2 regions of the Streptosporangium lutulentum genome follow, and region 2 is predicted to be linked to the other one. Evidence: riboswitches for the same ligand, from Rfam matches in the RefSeq annotation. Region 2 holds a riboswitch; the other holds the start of a gene.
What was found. A riboswitch is a leader RNA that binds a small molecule or an ion and turns the genes downstream of it on or off. The one in region 2 is predicted to bind glycine.

Region 1 (8,584 bases), 2.1 Mb from region 2:
CTGACGATGCGGCGGCTGGGCGACGCGCTCCAGGTGGAGGCGATGGCCATCTACCATCACCTGCCGCGCGGCAAGGACGCCCTCATGGACGCGCTCGCCGAGCACGTCACCGCCGTTCACGTCGAGCCCGGCGGGAGCTGGCAGGAATGCGCGAAGGCCTGGTGCCGGGCGAGCCGGGACGCGCTCAGGGAGCACCCGGGGGTGCTGGCGCTGGCGCTGACCAAGCCGCCCAAGGGGCGCACCGCGCTCGCCATCAGGGAGCAGACCGACCAACTGGCCGAGGCGGGGCTCGGCGACGCGCCGGAGGCCGTGCGGGCGCTGCGCGCCTACGTCTTCGGCGCGGTGGCGGTGGAGGTGCAGCAGTCCGGCTGGGCCGAGCCAACGGATGATCATGATGGGCCATGGCGCCCTCCGTCGCAGGGCGGCGGCGATCCGAGGTCCGACGCCGACTTCGAACTCGGCCTGGACGCACTCCTGGCGGGGTTGACCAGGCACTGAGCCATGCCGGAGACTTGTTCTGGAGGGTTTGAGCGACTGGCGGCGTGTCACGCTTGGCCCGGTATCATTCCATGAGGCATGCTGTGCGATAGGTCACACCCCCCCGAAAGCTCCCGAGGGACTCACCCGATAGCAGTTCGCAAACAGTCCTAACGGACTATGTCGCCGGGGTGGGATCAGATCGCACACTTGTTCCTGATGTGCGGGCCTCACTTTGTCCGGGGCGCGCACGGCCATACGTCAACCATTTCAGATGCTCGTCTCCCCGTCCTGCGTGGAAACGGAGTCCCATCGGGGACGGTCCCCACCGGCTGTCCGATGTCGACCCCAGCGAGCCGACACGAGAGATCCGGAGGCACGCCGATGTGCCCGCACGAGCCGTCCTGTCCGTCCGCCGACGCGCTGGACCGCGAAGCCGCCCGCACGATGGCAGCCCATCCCGAGCAGGGATGGAGCCTGCTCTGCAACGGTGTGGTGTTGTTCGAGGACACCGGCGAGCTCCTGCCCGACGGCGCCGTCATCGAGCCGCACCGTCCACTGGCCGGCGTCGTCTGACCGTCACGCTCCGACCATCACGCCGAGCCCGGCCGCATCCTCACATCGAGCCACTCGGCGACGGCCTCCCCCACACGGGCGGGGGCCTTCTTGAGATCGTGGCCCTCCCCCGGAAGCACCACCAGTCGCGCGGTGTCCGCCGCCTCGGGCACGCCGAAGGGGTCTCGGTCTCCGCTCACCACCAGCACGTCCACGCCCGCCGCGCGCAGCTCCCCGGCGCGAGACCGCTCCGGTCTGCCCGGCGGGTGCAACGGGAACGCCAGCGCGACGACCGCCTCGGCCCCGGCCCGCGGAGCCGTACGGCACGCGACCCTGGCGCCGTTGCTCCGCCCGCCCTGCACGAGCGGCAGCCCCGGATAGCGCCCGCGAAGCGCGGCCACCAGCGCCTCCCACGCCTCGTCCTGCTTGACCGCCGACCCCGGCGCCCGGGCGCCCCGCATGCGGAACGGCTGAAGCACCCGCGCGACCACGCCCCCGATTCCCGTCACGGCGTCCCGTACGGCCAGCAGGTCCGGGGCGTCCACTCCCCCGGCCGAACCGTGGGTGAGCACCAGCAGGAAGCGGGCCGCGGCGACCTCGTCGATCTCCGCGACGGCCGGGCCGTGCGGAGTCACGATCTCCACAGGCGGCACCGCGACCGCGGTGGACACGCGTCTCGAACTCGGAGTGGACACAGATCTCGTCCTAACGGCTGATACCAAGGGCCGCACTCACGTGGAGAATCAGAGAGTGCCGGACTATCAAGATATTCGCCAGGACATGCGAGCCACCATCGAGGCCCGCCGGGAGCTCGGCCCGGAATACGAGGCCGCCCTGGTCGAGTCGTTCGTCGAGCGCCTCGACCAGAGCATCGCCCACCGCGTCCGGGCCGAGATGCACGCCGCCGGGGCCCCGCCCCACCCCTCTGCCCCGCCGCGGAAGAAGAGCGGCAATCCCTCGATCCCGATCGCGCTGGGCTCGATGGGCATCGGTATCCCGCTGACCGCCATCGCCGCGACGGAGGCGGGCACCGCGGGGCTGCTGCTGGCCTGGGTGGGCATCGTGGCGATCAACCTCGCCCACGCGATCGGCAACCGGCGCGACCGCGGCCGCGACTGAGACCTGAGCCCCCCACGGGGCTCAGGCGTCGCGGTCGAGCCGGAGACGGACCTCGGCGGCGAGCTCCTCGTCGGTGCTTTCCAGTCCGTAGCTCCACACCCGCTCGGCGTCCTCGTCACGCCCTCTGAGCGGGAGCGTGCGGGCCAGGAGCTCGATGGCCAGCGCGCTGGTCTCGACGTCGCCGCCCTCCTCGACCGCCGCGGAGAACTCGGCGCACGCCAGCTCCAGATGGGCGATGCCGAGCATCACCCGTAACCTGGGCACCTCGGCCACCTCCGGCACCGAGAGCGCCTCCAGGAGCACCTCCGCGGCCGCGCCCGCCTCGCCCTCCTCCAAGAACACCTCGGCCAGCCTCTGAGCGGCCCGAGAGGCGATCTCCGGGTCGGCGGTGGCCAGAGCCGCCCGCAGCGCCTCCTCCGCCTCCTGGTCCCCTGTGGCGAGCCTGGCGAGGGCCATGTGCGCCAGCGGGACGTAGGCCGGATTGCCGAGCCCGAGCGCGGCCTGCCAGGCGGCCCGGGCCTGGTCGACCAGATCCTCCCGCTCGAAGCTCCCGGCGAGCAGGCAGGCGGCCTGCGCGGCGAATTCCGGGTGACCGGTCCCCAGTGCCGTGCGCGCGGCCGCACGGGCTCCCGGCACGTCTCCGCTCTCCTCCAGCACCACCGCCAGACCCACCGCCGCCTGGGCCCGGTCGGGCTCCGCCGGATCGGCGGCCAGTTCCGCGAAGATCGTGGCGGCGCCGTCGAGATCGCCCGCCTCGGCCAGCTTCCGCGCGGTGTGCAAGGGACGCGTGTCCACCTCTGGCATGCAAGGTCCTTCCCCGGAATAAGGAAACGCCCCGAGCCTAACGACTCGGGGCCACGCACGTCCCCCTCCATAGGCGACGGGTGTGCGGCTCACCCGGCGAGGTGAGCCGCACCGGGTGGATCAGTCCTCGTAGGCCTCCAGCGGCGGGCAGGAGCACACCAGGTTGCGGTCGCCGTAGGCCTGGTCGATGCGGCGGACCGGCGACCAGTACTTGCCGTCGCGCAGGGAGGCCAGCGGGTAGGCCGCCTCGGTGCGCGTGTAGGGGTGGGCCCACTCGTCGGCGACCAGGCAGTCGGCCGTGTGCGGGGCGTTGCGCAGCGGGTTGTCGACCTTGTCGTACGCCCCGGAGGCGACCTTCTCGATCTCGCCCCGGATCGCGGTCATCGCCTCGCAGAACCTGTCGAGCTCGGCCAGGTCCTCGCTCTCCGTCGGTTCGATCATCAGCGTGCCGGCCACGGGGAAGGACATGGTCGGCGCGTGGAAGCCGTAGTCGATGAGCCGCTTGGCCACGTCGTCCACGGTCACGCCGGTCTCCTTGGTGATCTGGCGCAGGTCGATGATGCACTCGTGGGCGACCAGGCCGCCGCGGCCGGTGTAGAGGACCGGGTAGTGCGGGCTGAGCCTGCGGGCCAGGTAGTTGGCCGACAGGATGGCCTGCTCGGTGGCCGCCCTGAGCCCGTCGGCGCCCATCATCCGGATGTACGCCCAGGAGATGGGCAGGATGCCCGCCGAGCCGTACGGCGCGGCCGAGACCGGGCCGACCGGGGAGTCGTCGCGCAGCGGGTGGCCGGGCAGGTAGTCGGCGAGGTGAGCGCGGACCGCGACCGGGCCGACGCCGGGGCCGCCGCCGCCGTGCGGGATGCAGAAGGTCTTGTGCAGGTTCAGGTGGGAGACGTCCGCCCCGAACTCACCCAGCTTGGCCAGGCCGACCAGCGCGTTGAGGTTGGCGCCGTCGACGTAGACCTGGCCGCCCGCCTCGTGCACCAGCTCGCAGATCTGGACGATCGTCTCCTCGTACACGCCGTGCGTGGACGGGTAGGTCACCATGATCGCGGCGAGCCGGTCACGGTGCTTCTCGATCTTCGCGGTGAGGTCGGCGAGGTCCACGTTGCCGTTGTCGTCACAGGCGACCACGGTCACGCGCATGCCCGCCATGACGGCGCTGGCGGCGTTGGTGCCATGCGCGGAGGACGGGATCAGGCAGACGTCCCGGCTCCCCTCGCCACGCGCCTTGTGGTAGGCGCGGATCGCCAGGAGGCCCGCGAACTCGCCCTGGGAGCCGGCGTTGGGCTGGATCGACACGGCGTCGTAGCCGGTGACCTCGGCCAGCCAGCCCTCCAGCTCCCCGATCAGCTCGATGTAGCCCCTGGCCTGGTCCTCGGGAGCGTAGGGGTGCAGCCCGGCGAACTCCGGCCAGGTGATCGGCTCCATCTCGGTGGTCGCGTTGAGCTTCATGGTGCAGGAGCCCAGCGGGATCATCGACCGGTCGAGCGCGATGTCCTTGTCCTGGAGCTTGCGCAGGTAACGCAGCAGCGCCGTCTCGGAGCGGTGGCTGTGGAAGACCGGGTGGGTCAGGTATTCGCTGGTGCGCACCAGGGCGGCGGGCAGGGCGTCGTGCGTGGTGGAGTCGAGGTCGGCCAGGACCGCGCCGTTGACCTCGAAGGCCGCCAGGACCTGCTCCAGATGGACGAACTCGGTCTTCTCATCGCAGGTGACGCCCACGTGGTCGGCGTCGGCCAGGCGCAGGTTGATCCCGTTGTCGCGGGCCGCGGCGACGATCTCGGCCGCGCGGCCGGGCACCCTGGCCAGCACGGTGTCGAAGAAGGTGTCGTGCACGACCTCGACGCCGCCCTGGCGGAGGCCCTCGGCGAGCACGACGGCGTGCCGGTGGGCGCGGAGGCCGATCCGGCGCAGCCCCTCGGGACCGTGGTAGACGGCGTACATGCCCGCGATCACGGCGAGCAGCACCTGCGCGGTGCAGATGTTGCTGGTCGCCTTCTCCCTGCGGATGTGCTGCTCGCGGGTCTGCAGGGCGAGCCGGTAGGCGGGGCGCCTGTCGGCGTCCTGGGAGACTCCGACCAGGCGGCCGGGCATCTGACGCTGCAGTCCCTCGCGAACCGCCATGTAGGCCGCGTGGGGGCCGCCGAAGCCGAGCGGGACGCCGAAGCGCTGCGAGGAGCCGATCGCGATGTCGGCGCCGAGCTCGCCGGGCGCGGCGAGCACGGTGAGGGCGAGCAGGTCGGCGGCGGCGACCACCTGGGCGCCGATCGCGTGCGCGGCGTCGGCGACGGCGCGGAAGTCCCCGACCCGGCCGCCGGCGCCCGGGTACTGGACGAGCACGCCGAAGCACTCGGGGAGTTCGCCAGTGAGGTCGTTCTCGACCAGCTCGATGCCGAGCGGCTCGGCCCGGGTCCGCAGCACCGCCTTGGTCTGCGGCAGCGCGTCGGCGTCGACCACGAACACGTTCGTGGTCGTGCGGCTCGCGCGGCGGGCCAGGGTCATGGCCTCGGCCGCGGCGGTGGCCTCGTCCAGCAGGGAGGCGCCGGCGACGTCGAGCGCGGTCAGGTCGGAGACGACCGTCTGGAAGTTGAGCAGGGCCTCCAGCCGGCCCTGGGAGATCTCCGGCTGGTAGGGCGTGTACGCGGTGTACCAGCCCGGGTTCTCCAGGAGGTTGCGGCGGATGACACCCGGGGTGATCGTGTCGTGGTAGCCGAGGCCGATCATCGAGGTGAGCACGCTGTTGCGCTTCGCGAGGGCGCGCAGCTCGGCGATGGCCTCGGGCTCGCTCGCCGCCGGGGGCAGGCTCAGCCGGTCGGAGACCCGGATCGCCTCCGGAACGGCCACCGCGATCATGTCGGCGGTGGAGGCGAATCCGACCGCCTCCAGCATGCGGGTCTGGGCTGCGTCGTCAGGCCCGATGTGGCGGGTCGCGAACGGCGGAGATATGAGCTCACTGAGCGGTGACAGGTCGGTCATGGAGAGCCTCCCGATGCGGTGGAGACCGGCGCAGGGCGCGGGCGTATGCCGGATTCCCCCTCTGTCACCTCGACCTGAGAGCTTCGCCTTCCCTGCCGGGGAGACTTTCACCGTCGGTGAGACACGTCTGGCGGACGTGCCTTCTTTCCAGAGTTGCCTCATCCGCGCGGTACAGGGTGCCTGAGAGATTCCGGGGAGGTTGCTCCTTCGGCGCCCCGATCTTGTCGGGGTCTCTCCCGCACGGTGTCAGTGGCGAGACAACTTTACCCCGTACGGCGAGCCCTGCGACGACGGGCCAGCTCATCGGCGTGATGATCTTCTAAAGGGCTCTCGCCCGACTCCGCGGGTTCGCCGGGAAGATCTGCGAGGGAGCCCTCCACCTCCTGCCACACCCGTCCGAGCGCGATGCCGAAGACGCCCTGACCGCCCTGGAGCAGGTCGATGACCTCGTCGGGCGAGGTGCACTCGTAGACGCTCACCCCGTCGCTCATCAACGTGATCTGGGCGAGGTGGTTGACGCCGCGGTCACGCAGGTGCTGCACCGCGATGCGGATCTGCTGGAGGGAGACGCCGGTGTCGAGAAGCCGCTTGACGACCTTGAGCACGAGGATGTCGCGGAAGCCGTACAGCCGTTGGGAACCCGAACCGTGAGCGGCTCGCACGGTGGGCTCGACCAGTCCGGTGCGCGCCCAGTAATCCAGTTGCCGGTAGGTGATGCCGACCGCGGCACAGGCCGTCGCACCTTTGTATCCGATGTCGGCGGGCACTTTCACCGGTTGCCCGTCGAACAGCAGACCTTCTTCACCCGCGCGCTGACGTGCCGATTGGCGCCGTTCCGGGTCATCCTGATCGGCGTTTCTATCCTCGCCGCTGCTGACCGCCACGCGGACCTCCGGCTTTCTCTCATCCCACGGCCTGATCTGGGGGTTTGCGCACGGCCGCAGGTTTCACTTGCACCGTAAGACTGGGGCCAAGCTCAGTCAACGACCCCACCCGGCGCGTCGTGAAGCGTAAATGCACCGAAATACCTACCCCGCGCGACCAAAGTCCTCGGGCGTAATCGTGTCAAGGAATTCCCTGAACTTCTCCACTTCGTCCTCCTGGTCGTCGGGAATGATCACCCCGGCTTCCCGGACCACCTCCTCGCTCGCGAAGATGCGTGCGCCGGTGCGGAGTGCCAAGGCGATCGAGTCCGAAGGACGGGCGCTCACCTCGACCCCGTTCGAGAACACAAGATCGGCGAAGAAGATCCCGTCGCGTAGCGCGACGATGTTGACCGTGCTCAGCCGGATCCCCAGCCCGTCGAGCACATCACGGAAAAGGTCATGGGTGAGCGGCCGGGGCGGTGGCTCCTCGGCCTGGGCCATGGCGATCGCCGTGGCCTCAGTCATACCGATCCAGATCGGTAGATAGCGCTCTCCTTGCGCCTCCTTGAGCAGGACGATCGGCTGGTTGGAGGGCATCTCAACCCGAACGCCCACGACCTCCATCTGCAACACGGGCTGCTCCGTCTTCGCTGGATTCCGACCGGTTTGTTCAACGTAACACTCGTGGGGGTACGAGTGCCTGGTCAGGTTCTCACCGGCCCAGGACCCCACGAACGCCCGAACGCAGAAGTGAGGCGTGCAATTCCAGCAGCAGGCCCGTTATCTCCCTGGCCGTCTCGTCGGCCTGGTCGATGGCGCCCGGCCCCCGGCGGCGCAGCAGAGGGGCGACGGCCTGCTCCACGAGGCCGGCCTCGCGCTCGGCGGCGGCCCTGACCGCCCGCAGGTGACGCGCCCGCAGGCCGAAGGCCGCGAGGGCGCCGACGCTGCGGGCCACGGCCAGCGCCTCGGCGTTGTAGTGGCGGGCCACGGCGGCCAGCAGGCCGTAGTCCTCCAGCTCTGTGAGGGTCTCCTCGTCGAGCTCGGCGGCGGCGAGGAGCTCCTCGCGGCTGAGACGGACCTCGGGGGGCGCGTCGTCGGGGACGGCCCGCGGTTTCGAGACCGGCCGATCGTCGCGATCGGCCGCCTCGAGGTGGTCCTTGATCACACGCAGCGGCAGGTAGCGGTCACGCTGCTCGCTGAGGATGTAGCGCAGCCGCTCGACGTCGGCGTAGGTGAACTTGCGGTAGCCGGAGGGACTGCGCTCCGGCTCGATCAACCCCTCGCCCTCCAGGAAACGAATCTTGGAGATGCTGACGTCGGGGAACTCGCTCTGCAGGAGAGCGAGCACCTCCCCGATGCTCATGTGCGCACGAGCGGCCTGCGAGCTCATCATCCTCCAGCGGCGCCACGGGTGAGGAAGACCAGGCGGAACTTGCCGATCTGCACTTCGTCCCCGCCGTACAGCGGGACCTCCTCGATCCGCTCGCGGTTGACGTAGGTGCCGTTCAGGCTGCCGACGTCACGGACGGTGAACATCGCGCCGCCGTGCCGGTAGAACTCCACGTGACGCCGCGAGACCGTGACGTCGTCGAGGAAGATGTCGCTCGCGGGATGACGGCCCACTGTGGTGAGGTCGTTGTCCAGGAGAAAACGGCTGCCCGCGTTGGGACCGCGCATGGCGACCAGCAACGCGGTGCCCGGGGGCAACTGCTCCACGGCTTGCCGCTCGGCGAGAAGCGTCTCTCCGGTCTCCGCCTCGTAGGCCTCGATCCCGGAGAGGGAGATGG
Region 2 (8,584 bases):
ATCGCCTTCCGCTACACGGACGCCCTCGCCACCTGCGACAACCACTCCGTCTACAAGAACGGCGCCAAGGAGATCGCCTCCCAGGAGGGCAGGTCGATCACCTTCATGGCCAAGCCGAACGAGCGCGAGGGCAACTCCTGCCACATCCACATCTCGCTCAGGAGCGACGACGGAGAGCCGATCATGGCCGGGTCCGAGCCGCACGGGCTGTCCAGGATCGGGCAGCACTTCATCGCCGGGCAGCTCGCCCTCATGCGCGAGTTCACCCTCCTGTACGCCCCGAACATCAACTCCTACAAGCGGTACGTGCCGGGCAGCTTCGCCCCCACCGCGATCAAGTGGGGTGTGGACAACAGGAGCTGCGCGCTGCGCCTGGTCGGCCACGGGCAGTCGCTGCGGATCGAGAACCGGGTGCCCGGCGGGGACGTCAACCCCTACCTGGCGGTCTCGGCGCTGATCGTGGCCGGGTTGCACGGCATCGAGCGCGAACTGCCGCTTGAGCAGGCGTTCACGGGAAACGCCTACGGGTCGGACGCCGAGACCGTGCCGCGTACGCTGCGTGAGGCCGTGGAGCTGTGGGAGGGCTCGGAGACCGCCAGGACCGCCTTCGGCGAGGACGTCGTGGCGCACTACGCGAACAACGCCCGGGTCGAGCTGGCCGCCTTCGATGCGGCTGTCACCGACTGGGAGCTTTTCAGGGGATTCGAACGGATGTGAGCGTGAAAATCATCAATCCGGCGACCGAAGAGGTCGTCGCCGACATCGAGATGGCGGACGCCGCCGAGGTGGACCGGGCCGTGGAACGCGCCAGGCGCGCGTTCGCCACCTGGCGGAACGTCGGCCCCGGGGACCGGGCCCGGCTGCTGCGGAGATTCGCCGCGCTGGTGGAGGAGCACGCCGAGGAACTGGCCCGGCTGGAGGTCGCCAACTCTGGGCACACGATCGGCAACGCCCGCTGGGAGGCCGGCAACGTCCGCGACGTGCTGAACTTCTACGCCGGGGCGCCCGAGCGCAACCACGGCCTGCAGATCCCGGTGCCCGGCGGGCTGGACGTCACGTTCCGGGAACCGCTGGGCGTCGTCGGCGTGATCGTGCCGTGGAACTTCCCGATGGTCATCATGACCTGGGGCGTGGCCCCGGCGCTGGCCGCGGGCAACACCGTGATCGTCAAGCCCGCCGAGTGGACGCCGCTGACCGCCCTGCGACTGGCCGAACTGGCATTGGCGGCGGGTCTCCCCGAGGGGGTCCTGCAGGTCCTGCCCGGGATCGGGGAGGTCGCGGGAGCGCGGCTGGTCGACCACCCGGACGTGGCGAAGATCGTGTTCACCGGCTCGACCGAGGTCGGCAAGGAGATCGCGGCGAAGTGCGCCGGGCAGGTCAAGCGGATCACGCTGGAACTGGGCGGCAAGAGCGCCAATGTGATCTTCGCCGACGCCGATCTGGAGAAGGCCGCCGCGACCGCGCCGTACGCGGTGTTCGACAACGCGGGCCAGGACTGCTGCGCGCGTTCGCGGATCCTGGTGGAGCGCTCGGTGTACGACGACTTCATGGCGCGCCTGTCGGAGGCGGTGCTGAAGGTCAAGGTCGGCGACCCCCGCGACGAGGGCACCGAGATGGGCCCGCTGATCAGCGCCGAGCACCGCGGCCGGGTGGCCTCCTTTGTCACCGGCTCCCCCTACCTGCAGGGTTCGTGCCCGTCCGGTCCCGGTTTCTGGTTCCCCGCGACGATCCTGACCCCTCAGGCGCCGGACGACCCGGCCTTCACCGAGGAGATCTTCGGGCCGGTGGTGTCGGTGGCGCCGTTCGACGACGAGGCGGACGCCGTACGGATCGCCAACGACACGCGATACGGCCTCAGCGGATCCATCTGGACCCGCGACGTCGGCCGCGCGCTCCGGGTGGCACGGGCGGTGGACGCGGGCAACCTCAGCGTGAACTCCCATTCGAGCGTCCGCTACTGGACGCCGTTCGGCGGTTTCAAACAGTCCGGGCTCGGACGCGAACTGGGCCCGGACGCCCTGTCCGCGTTCACCGAGACCAAGAACGTCTTCATTTCGGAGGATTGACAGATATGCAGCGTTTGCAGGGCCGGGTGGCCGTCATCACCGGCGCGGGAAGCGGCATCGGGCTGGCCACCGCGCGCCGGTTCGCCGAGGAAGGCGCCCACGTCGTGTGCGTGGATCTCGACGAGACGAGCGGGTCGGCGGCCGCGGCCGAGGTGAACGGCCTGTTCGTCAAGGCGGACGTCACCAGCGAGACCGACGTCGTCCGGATGTTCCAGACCGCGTTCGACACCTACGGCAGCGTGGACATCGCGTTCAACAACGCGGGCATCTCGCCGCCGGACGACGACTCGATCCTGGAGACCGGCCTCGACGCCTGGCGCCGGGTCCAGGAGGTCAACCTCACCTCGGTCTACCTGTGCTGCAAGTACGCCATCCCCTACATGCAACGCCAGGGCAAGGGCTCGATCATCAACACCGCGTCCTTCGTGGCCGTGATGGGATCGGCCACCAGCCAGATCTCCTACACCGCCTCGAAGGGCGGGGTGCTGGCCATGTCCCGCGAGCTCGGCGTGCAGTTCGCCCGCGAGGGCATCCGGGTGAACGCGCTCTGCCCGGGGCCGGTGAACACACCGCTGCTGCAGGAACTGTTCGCCAAGGACCCCGAGCGGGCGCAGCGCCGCCTGGTGCACATCCCGGTCGGCCGGTTCGCCGAGGCCTCCGAGATCGCCGCCGCGGTGGCCTTCCTGGCGTCGGACGACGCGAGCTTCATCACCGGGTCGGAGTTCCTGGTGGACGGCGGCATCTCGGGCGCCTACGTCACCCCGCTGTAGCGGGACGGGTGCCGCGGGGCGCCTCCGGCCGCCGAGCCGGCGCCCTGCGGCACCGCCGTCATGGACGGATGTCGTAGACCGACCACCGCCGAGCCGGCGCCCCCGGCACCGCCGTCGTGAACGGATGCCGTAAACCGAGCCGGCGCCCCCCGGCACCGCCGTCGTGAACAGGTGTCGTAGACCGACCATCGCCGAGCGGGTGCCGCACCTCACAGCGCCGTCATCGATAACATGCCGGAACGCGGGCATGACGCCCCTCGTCCCGGCCTCCGGCAAGAAAGAGATCATGTCCCGTCCCGTCATCGGCATCACCTGCTACGTCGAACCCGCGAAGTTCACCGTCTGGGAGATGACCACCGCGCTCCTGCCGTACAACTACGTCGACCACGTGGTCCGCGCGGGCGGGCAGCCGGTGCTCCTGCCCCCGGCGGGCGATCCCGCCGCGCTGGCGGGCCGCCTGGACGGGCTGATCCTGGCCGGTGGCGGAGACATCGATCCGGCGCGGTACGGCGAGACCACGCACGAGCTGACCGGCAACATCCGCGGGTTCCGCGACGACGCCGAGTTCGGGCTGGTCCGGACGGCCCTGGATCGGCGCATCCCGTTCCTCGGGATCTGCCGGGGTCTCCAGGTCCTGAACGTCGCCCTCGGCGGCAGCCTCCACCAGCACCTCCCCGACGTGGTCGGCCACCCGGATCACTCCCCGGCCCCCGGTCGATTCGGCCGGATGCCCGTACGGCCGGTGCCGGGCACCCGGCTCGCCAAGATCTTCGACGCCGAGAGCGTCGAGGCGGCCCACTACCACCACCAGGCGATCGACCGCCTGGGCGCGGGCCTGACCGTGTCCGCCCACACCGAGGACGGCACGATCGAGGCCGTCGAACTGGCCGGCCACCCGTTCGCCCTCGCGGTCCAGTGGCACCCCGAGAACGAGGACGAGTCCACCCTCTTCGAGGCCCTGGTCCGGCACATCCGCCCCTGAGCGGCGGGCGGCCGCGTTTCGCCGCCGCACGGGGATTTCGCAGGGCCGGTGCGGGCCGTTAGGCTGGTCACGACACCGATTGAATCCCGTGCGGGAGAGCGTCCTGACAGCCAGACCAGGACCCCTGAAGGAGCAAGCCCTCCCCGCGAACCTCTCAAGGCAAAGGACCGTACGGGTAGGTGCCCTCTGGAAAGCAGGCCTCGTGGCCTCGCCGAAGGTGAAAGTCCGGTAAAAACCGGGCGAAACTCTCAGGCACCCATGACAGAGGGGGAGGATGCTCTCATCTGTCCCCTGCCTGAGGTGCGAACATGTCCCGACCTACGCCGCTGCGCGGTGTCCACGAGACCCTCGGCGCGACGCTGACCGACTTCGCGGGCTGGCTGATGCCACTCCGCTACGGCAGCGAGTCCATCGAGCACAACGCGGTCCGCCAGGCGGCAGGCCTGTTCGACCTGTCCCACATGGGCGAGATCTTCGTGACCGGCGCGCAGGCCGGTGAGGCCCTCGACCACGCGCTGGTCGGCTACATCTCCGCCGTCGAAACGGGCCGCGCCCGCTACACGATGATCGTCGACGCCGAGGGCCACGTGCTGGACGATCTGATCGTCTACCGGCTGGCCCCCGACGAGTTCATGGTCGTCGCCAACGCCTCCAACTATCCCCGGGTGGCCGCCGAGCTCACCGACCGCGCCTCGTCCTTCGACGCGACGGTGGACGACCGCTCCGAGCAGTACGCGCTGATCGCGGTCCAGGGCCCGCGGGCACAGGCCATCCTGGGCGAGCTCACCGACGCCGACCTCGACGGGCTCAAGTACTACGCGGGACTGCCCGCCACCGTGGCCGGTCGCGAGGCTCTCGTCGCCCGCACCGGATACACCGGCGAGGACGGCTTCGAGCTGTTCGTCGCGGCCGGCGACGCGGAGCCGCTCTGGGCCGCGCTCACCAAGGCGGGCGAGCCGTACGGCCTGATCCCCGCCGGCCTGTCCGCGCGCGACACCCTTCGCCTGGAGGCGGGCATGCCGCTCTACGGCAACGAACTGTCCGCGGAGCACACTCCGTTCGACGCCGGGCTGGGCCGTGTGGTGAGGTTTGACAAACCGGGCGACTTCGTCGGCCGGGCCGCCCTGGAACCACTCAAGGACGTCCCGCCGGCCCGCCGCCTGGTCGGATTGATCGCGACCGGCCGCAGGGTACCCCGTCACGGGTATCCGGTGGTGGTCGCCGGCGACGGCAGCGTCGTCGGCGAGGTCACCAGCGGGGCGCCCTCCCAGTCACTGGGCAGGCCCATCGCGATGGCCTACGTGGACAACGGCCTGTCCACCGGCCTGGCCGTGGACATCCGAGGTAGCCACGAGGCGGTCGACGTCGTCGAACTGCCTTTCTACAGGAGGAAAAAGTGAGCAGCATTCCCGATGACCTGCAGTACACCAAGGAGCACGAGTGGGTCGCCGGCATCGATGACGGCCTGACCCTCACCGTGGGCATCACCGAATACGCCGCCGAGGCGCTGGGCGACGTGGTCTTCGTACAGGTCCCCGAGATCGGTACGACGGTCGCCGCCGGCGACGCGGTCGGCGAGGTCGAGTCGACCAAGTCGGTCAGCGACATCTTCGCCCCGGTCGGCGGCGAGATCGTCGAGGTCAACCAGACGGTCGTCGAAGACCCCTCGCTGGTCAACAGCGACTCCTACGGCGACGGCTGGCTGTTCCGCATCCGCCTTGAGGGCACCGCCGACGATCTGCTGTCCCCCGAGGAGTACACCGCGCTCACCTCTGGTGAGTCATAAAATTTCCCATCTTGCGCCGTGACCACGCGCACCGACGCGTGCGCGTGGTCACGGCGATGTGAAGGACCAGATCAATGACGATCAGTGTCTTCGATCTTTTCAAGATCGGAATCGGCCCGTCCAGTTCCCACACCGGCGGGCCGATGGCCGCCGCCCACAAGTTCGCCCGGGGGCTCGACCAGGACGGACTCCTGGAGAAGACCGCCAGGGTCGAGGTCATCCTGTACGGCTCGCTCGGGCTGACCGGCAAGGGGCACGGCAGCGACAAGGCCGTCCTGCTCGGCCTGACAGGCGAGAAGCCCGAACTCGTCGACGTCGACACCGTGGACGAGCGGCTGGCCGCCATGCGCGCGTCCGGCCGGATCTCCCTGTACGGCTCCCACGAGATCCCTTTCGTCATCGGTGAGGACCTGGTCTTCGAACGCAAGATCTCCCTCCCCGGCCATCCCAACGGCATGCGCTTCACCGCCTTCTCCGAGAACGGCGAGGCCCACCGCGAGAAGGTCTACTACTCGGTGGGCGGCGGCTTCGTCGTGGACGAGAACGCCACGGGCGCCGACCGGATCAAGCAGGACGACACCGTGGTGCCGTACCCCTTCCTGTCGGCCGCCGAGCTCCTCGCCCACTGCCACGAGACGGGCCTGTCGATCTCCGGGCTGATGCTGGAGAACGAGAAGGCGTTCGGCCGCACCGAGGCCGAGATCCGCGCCCAGCTCCTCCACCTCTGGAAGGTCATGTCGGAGTCCGTACGGCGGGGCATCTCCAAGGAGGGCGTGCTGCCCGGCGGCCTGAAGGTCCGCCGCCGAGCCCACCAGCTCCACCGGCAGCTCCAGGGCGAGTCCCCGGACAAGGACTCGCTGCAGACCATGGACTGGGTCTCGCTGTTCGCCCTCGCCGTCAACGAGGAGAACGCCGCCGGCGGCCGGATCGTCACCGCTCCCACCAACGGCGCCGCGGGCATCATCCCCGCGGTGCTCACCTACTACGACCGCTTCACGCGGCGGTCAGACGACGAGGGAGTGGTCCGCTTCCTGCTGACCGCCGGAGCGATCGGGGTGCTGTTCAAGGAGAACGCCTCCATCTCCGGCGCCGAGGTCGGCTGCCAGGGCGAGGTCGGCTCGGCCTGCTCGATGGCCGCCGCCGGGCTCACCGAGGTGCTGGGCGGAACCCCCGAGCAGGTGGAGAACGCCGCCGAGATCGGCATCGAGCACAACCTGGGCCTGACCTGCGACCCGATCGGCGGCCTGGTCCAGATCCCGTGCATCGAGCGCAACGCGGTGGCCTCGATCAAGGCCATCGCCGCGGCCAGGATCGCGCTGCGCGGCGACGGCCGTCACTTCGTGTCCCTGGACAAGGCGATCAAAACGATGCGCGACACCGGTCGCGACATGCTCGACAAGTACAAGGAGACCAGCCGCGGCGGCCTCGCCGTGAACGTCATCGAATGCTGACCGGCCCCCCTCGGGGGGACCGATCGGCCCACGCTGACCGCTGACGACCCATGACCGACGCCGGTCAGACCGCACCGATCGGCGTCGGCCCATGACCGATGCCGATCGGGGGGCGCTGACCGCCGACGGCCCATGGCCGGCGCCGATCGGGGCCTCTCGACCGACGCCGGTCGAGAGGCGGCGCGGGCGAGGGACGCTGACCGCCGACGGCTCATGGCCGGCGCCGGGCGAGGGGCGACGTCGACCGCCGACAGTCCGCGTCGTCCCCCTGATCGGCTCCGCCCCGCGGTGATCCGCCCGCGACCGCCCCTCCGACAAACAGTCCAAATCAACACAACTTTCGCTGTCTCGTACAAGACCATCTGATCCCGCACCTATGCTGGGTGGCCTTGTCGGAGAGACTCAGGAGGTTCTGGTGTCAACGGGAACGCCCCCGGCGAGTCGCCCTCAGCGCTTGCTCCGCTTCCTCGGCGCACACTGGCTCTTCCTGGCCGCTCTCCTGGCCGGCGGCGGACTCCGGGCTCTGGCCGTGCTCGGCTACCGGCCGGCCCTGTGGTTCTGGGCCGACTCGTTCGTCTACCTCGGCGGCGGGCTCGACCCCCGTCCCATGGAGTCGCGCCCGTCGGGCTACTCGCTGTTCCTGTGGATGCTGGAGCCGCTGTCCAGCGTCCAGGCCGTGGTCGTGGTCCAGCACCTGCTCGGACTGACCGTGGCCGCCTGCGTCTACCTGCTGCTGCGCCGCCTGGGCGGGCTGCCAGGATGGGGCGCGACGCTCGCCGCGCTGCCCGTGCTGCTGGACGTCCACCAGGTCCAGCTCGAACACCTCGTCATGGCGGACCTGCTCTTCCAGTTCCTGGCGGTGCTCGCGGTCACGCTGCTGCTGTGGTGGCGGCGCCCACCGGTGTGGGTCGCGCTGCTCGCCGGGATCCTGCTGGCCGCGGCGACCGTCACCCGGACGATCGGGCTGCCGCTGATCGCCGTGGCGCTGGTCGGCATGCTGATCCGCCGAGCCGGGTGGAGGGCGGTCACCGCCGCCACCCTGGCCGCCGCGATCGGCCTGGGCTCCTATGCCGTCTGGTTCGAATCCGAGTACGGGAGCTACGGGCTGACCCGGGGCAACGCCTTCCTGTGGGCGCGCACCGCCACCTTCGCCGACTGCGAGAAGATCAAGCCCACCGGGCCGGAGGCCGCGCTCTGCCCCACGGAGCCGGTGGGCGAACGACCGGCGCCGCCGGTCTACATCTGGGACGGCGCGTCACCACTGAACAAGATCAAGGGCACCTGGGCCGAACGGGACAAACTCGCCGGTGACTTCGCCACCCAGGCCATCCTCGCCCAGCCCCTGGACTTCCTCCGGGCGGGCCTGACCGATGTGGCCTACATCTTCGACTGGAACCGCCGCGTCTACCCCACCCCCGGCCCGCAGAGCGCGTACGTCTTCCCCGACGAGGTCAAGCCCTTCTCCAAGGGGGTCGCCTCACAGGGAAAGACCGCCGAGGAGCTGACGGTGGCCTACCAGGGCACCTCCG

Region 1: it holds a riboswitch for glycine, as region 2 does, so the genes downstream of both, gcvP (aminomethyl-transferring glycine dehydrogenase) here and gcvT (glycine cleavage system aminomethyltransferase GcvT) in region 2, are expected to answer to the same signal.

The regions. Positions count from the first base shown of each region.
Region 1 covers NZ_JAUSQU010000001.1:3,685,046-3,693,629, forward strand. Annotated here, with positions in the region: gene J2853_RS16485 (TetR/AcrR family transcriptional regulator C-terminal domain-containing protein) at 1-498, shown strand, start outside; gene J2853_RS16490 (DUF5999 family protein) at 862-1,053, shown strand; gene J2853_RS16495 (alpha/beta hydrolase family protein) at 1,071-1,676, opposite strand; gene J2853_RS16500 (hypothetical protein) at 1,813-2,151, shown strand; gene J2853_RS16505 (hypothetical protein) at 2,173-2,955, opposite strand; gene gcvP (aminomethyl-transferring glycine dehydrogenase) at 3,076-5,931, opposite strand; glycine riboswitch at 6,089-6,180, opposite strand; gene J2853_RS16515 (MerR family transcriptional regulator) at 6,195-6,815, opposite strand; gene J2853_RS16520 (bifunctional nuclease family protein) at 6,960-7,430, opposite strand; gene ftsR (transcriptional regulator FtsR) at 7,510-8,160, opposite strand; gene J2853_RS16530 (double zinc ribbon and FHA domain-containing protein) at 8,187-8,584, opposite strand, start outside.
Region 2 covers NZ_JAUSQU010000001.1:5,826,217-5,834,800, forward strand. Annotated here, with positions in the region: gene J2853_RS25900 (glutamine synthetase family protein) at 1-717, shown strand, start outside; gene J2853_RS25905 (aldehyde dehydrogenase family protein) at 720-2,066, shown strand; gene J2853_RS25910 (3-oxoacyl-ACP reductase) at 2,072-2,836, shown strand; gene J2853_RS25915 (gamma-glutamyl-gamma-aminobutyrate hydrolase family protein) at 3,084-3,818, shown strand; glycine riboswitch at 3,900-3,998, shown strand; glycine riboswitch at 3,999-4,093, shown strand; gene gcvT (glycine cleavage system aminomethyltransferase GcvT) at 4,127-5,218, shown strand; gene gcvH (glycine cleavage system protein GcvH) at 5,215-5,604, shown strand; gene J2853_RS25930 (L-serine ammonia-lyase) at 5,679-7,055, shown strand; gene J2853_RS25935 (hypothetical protein) at 7,471-8,584, shown strand, end outside.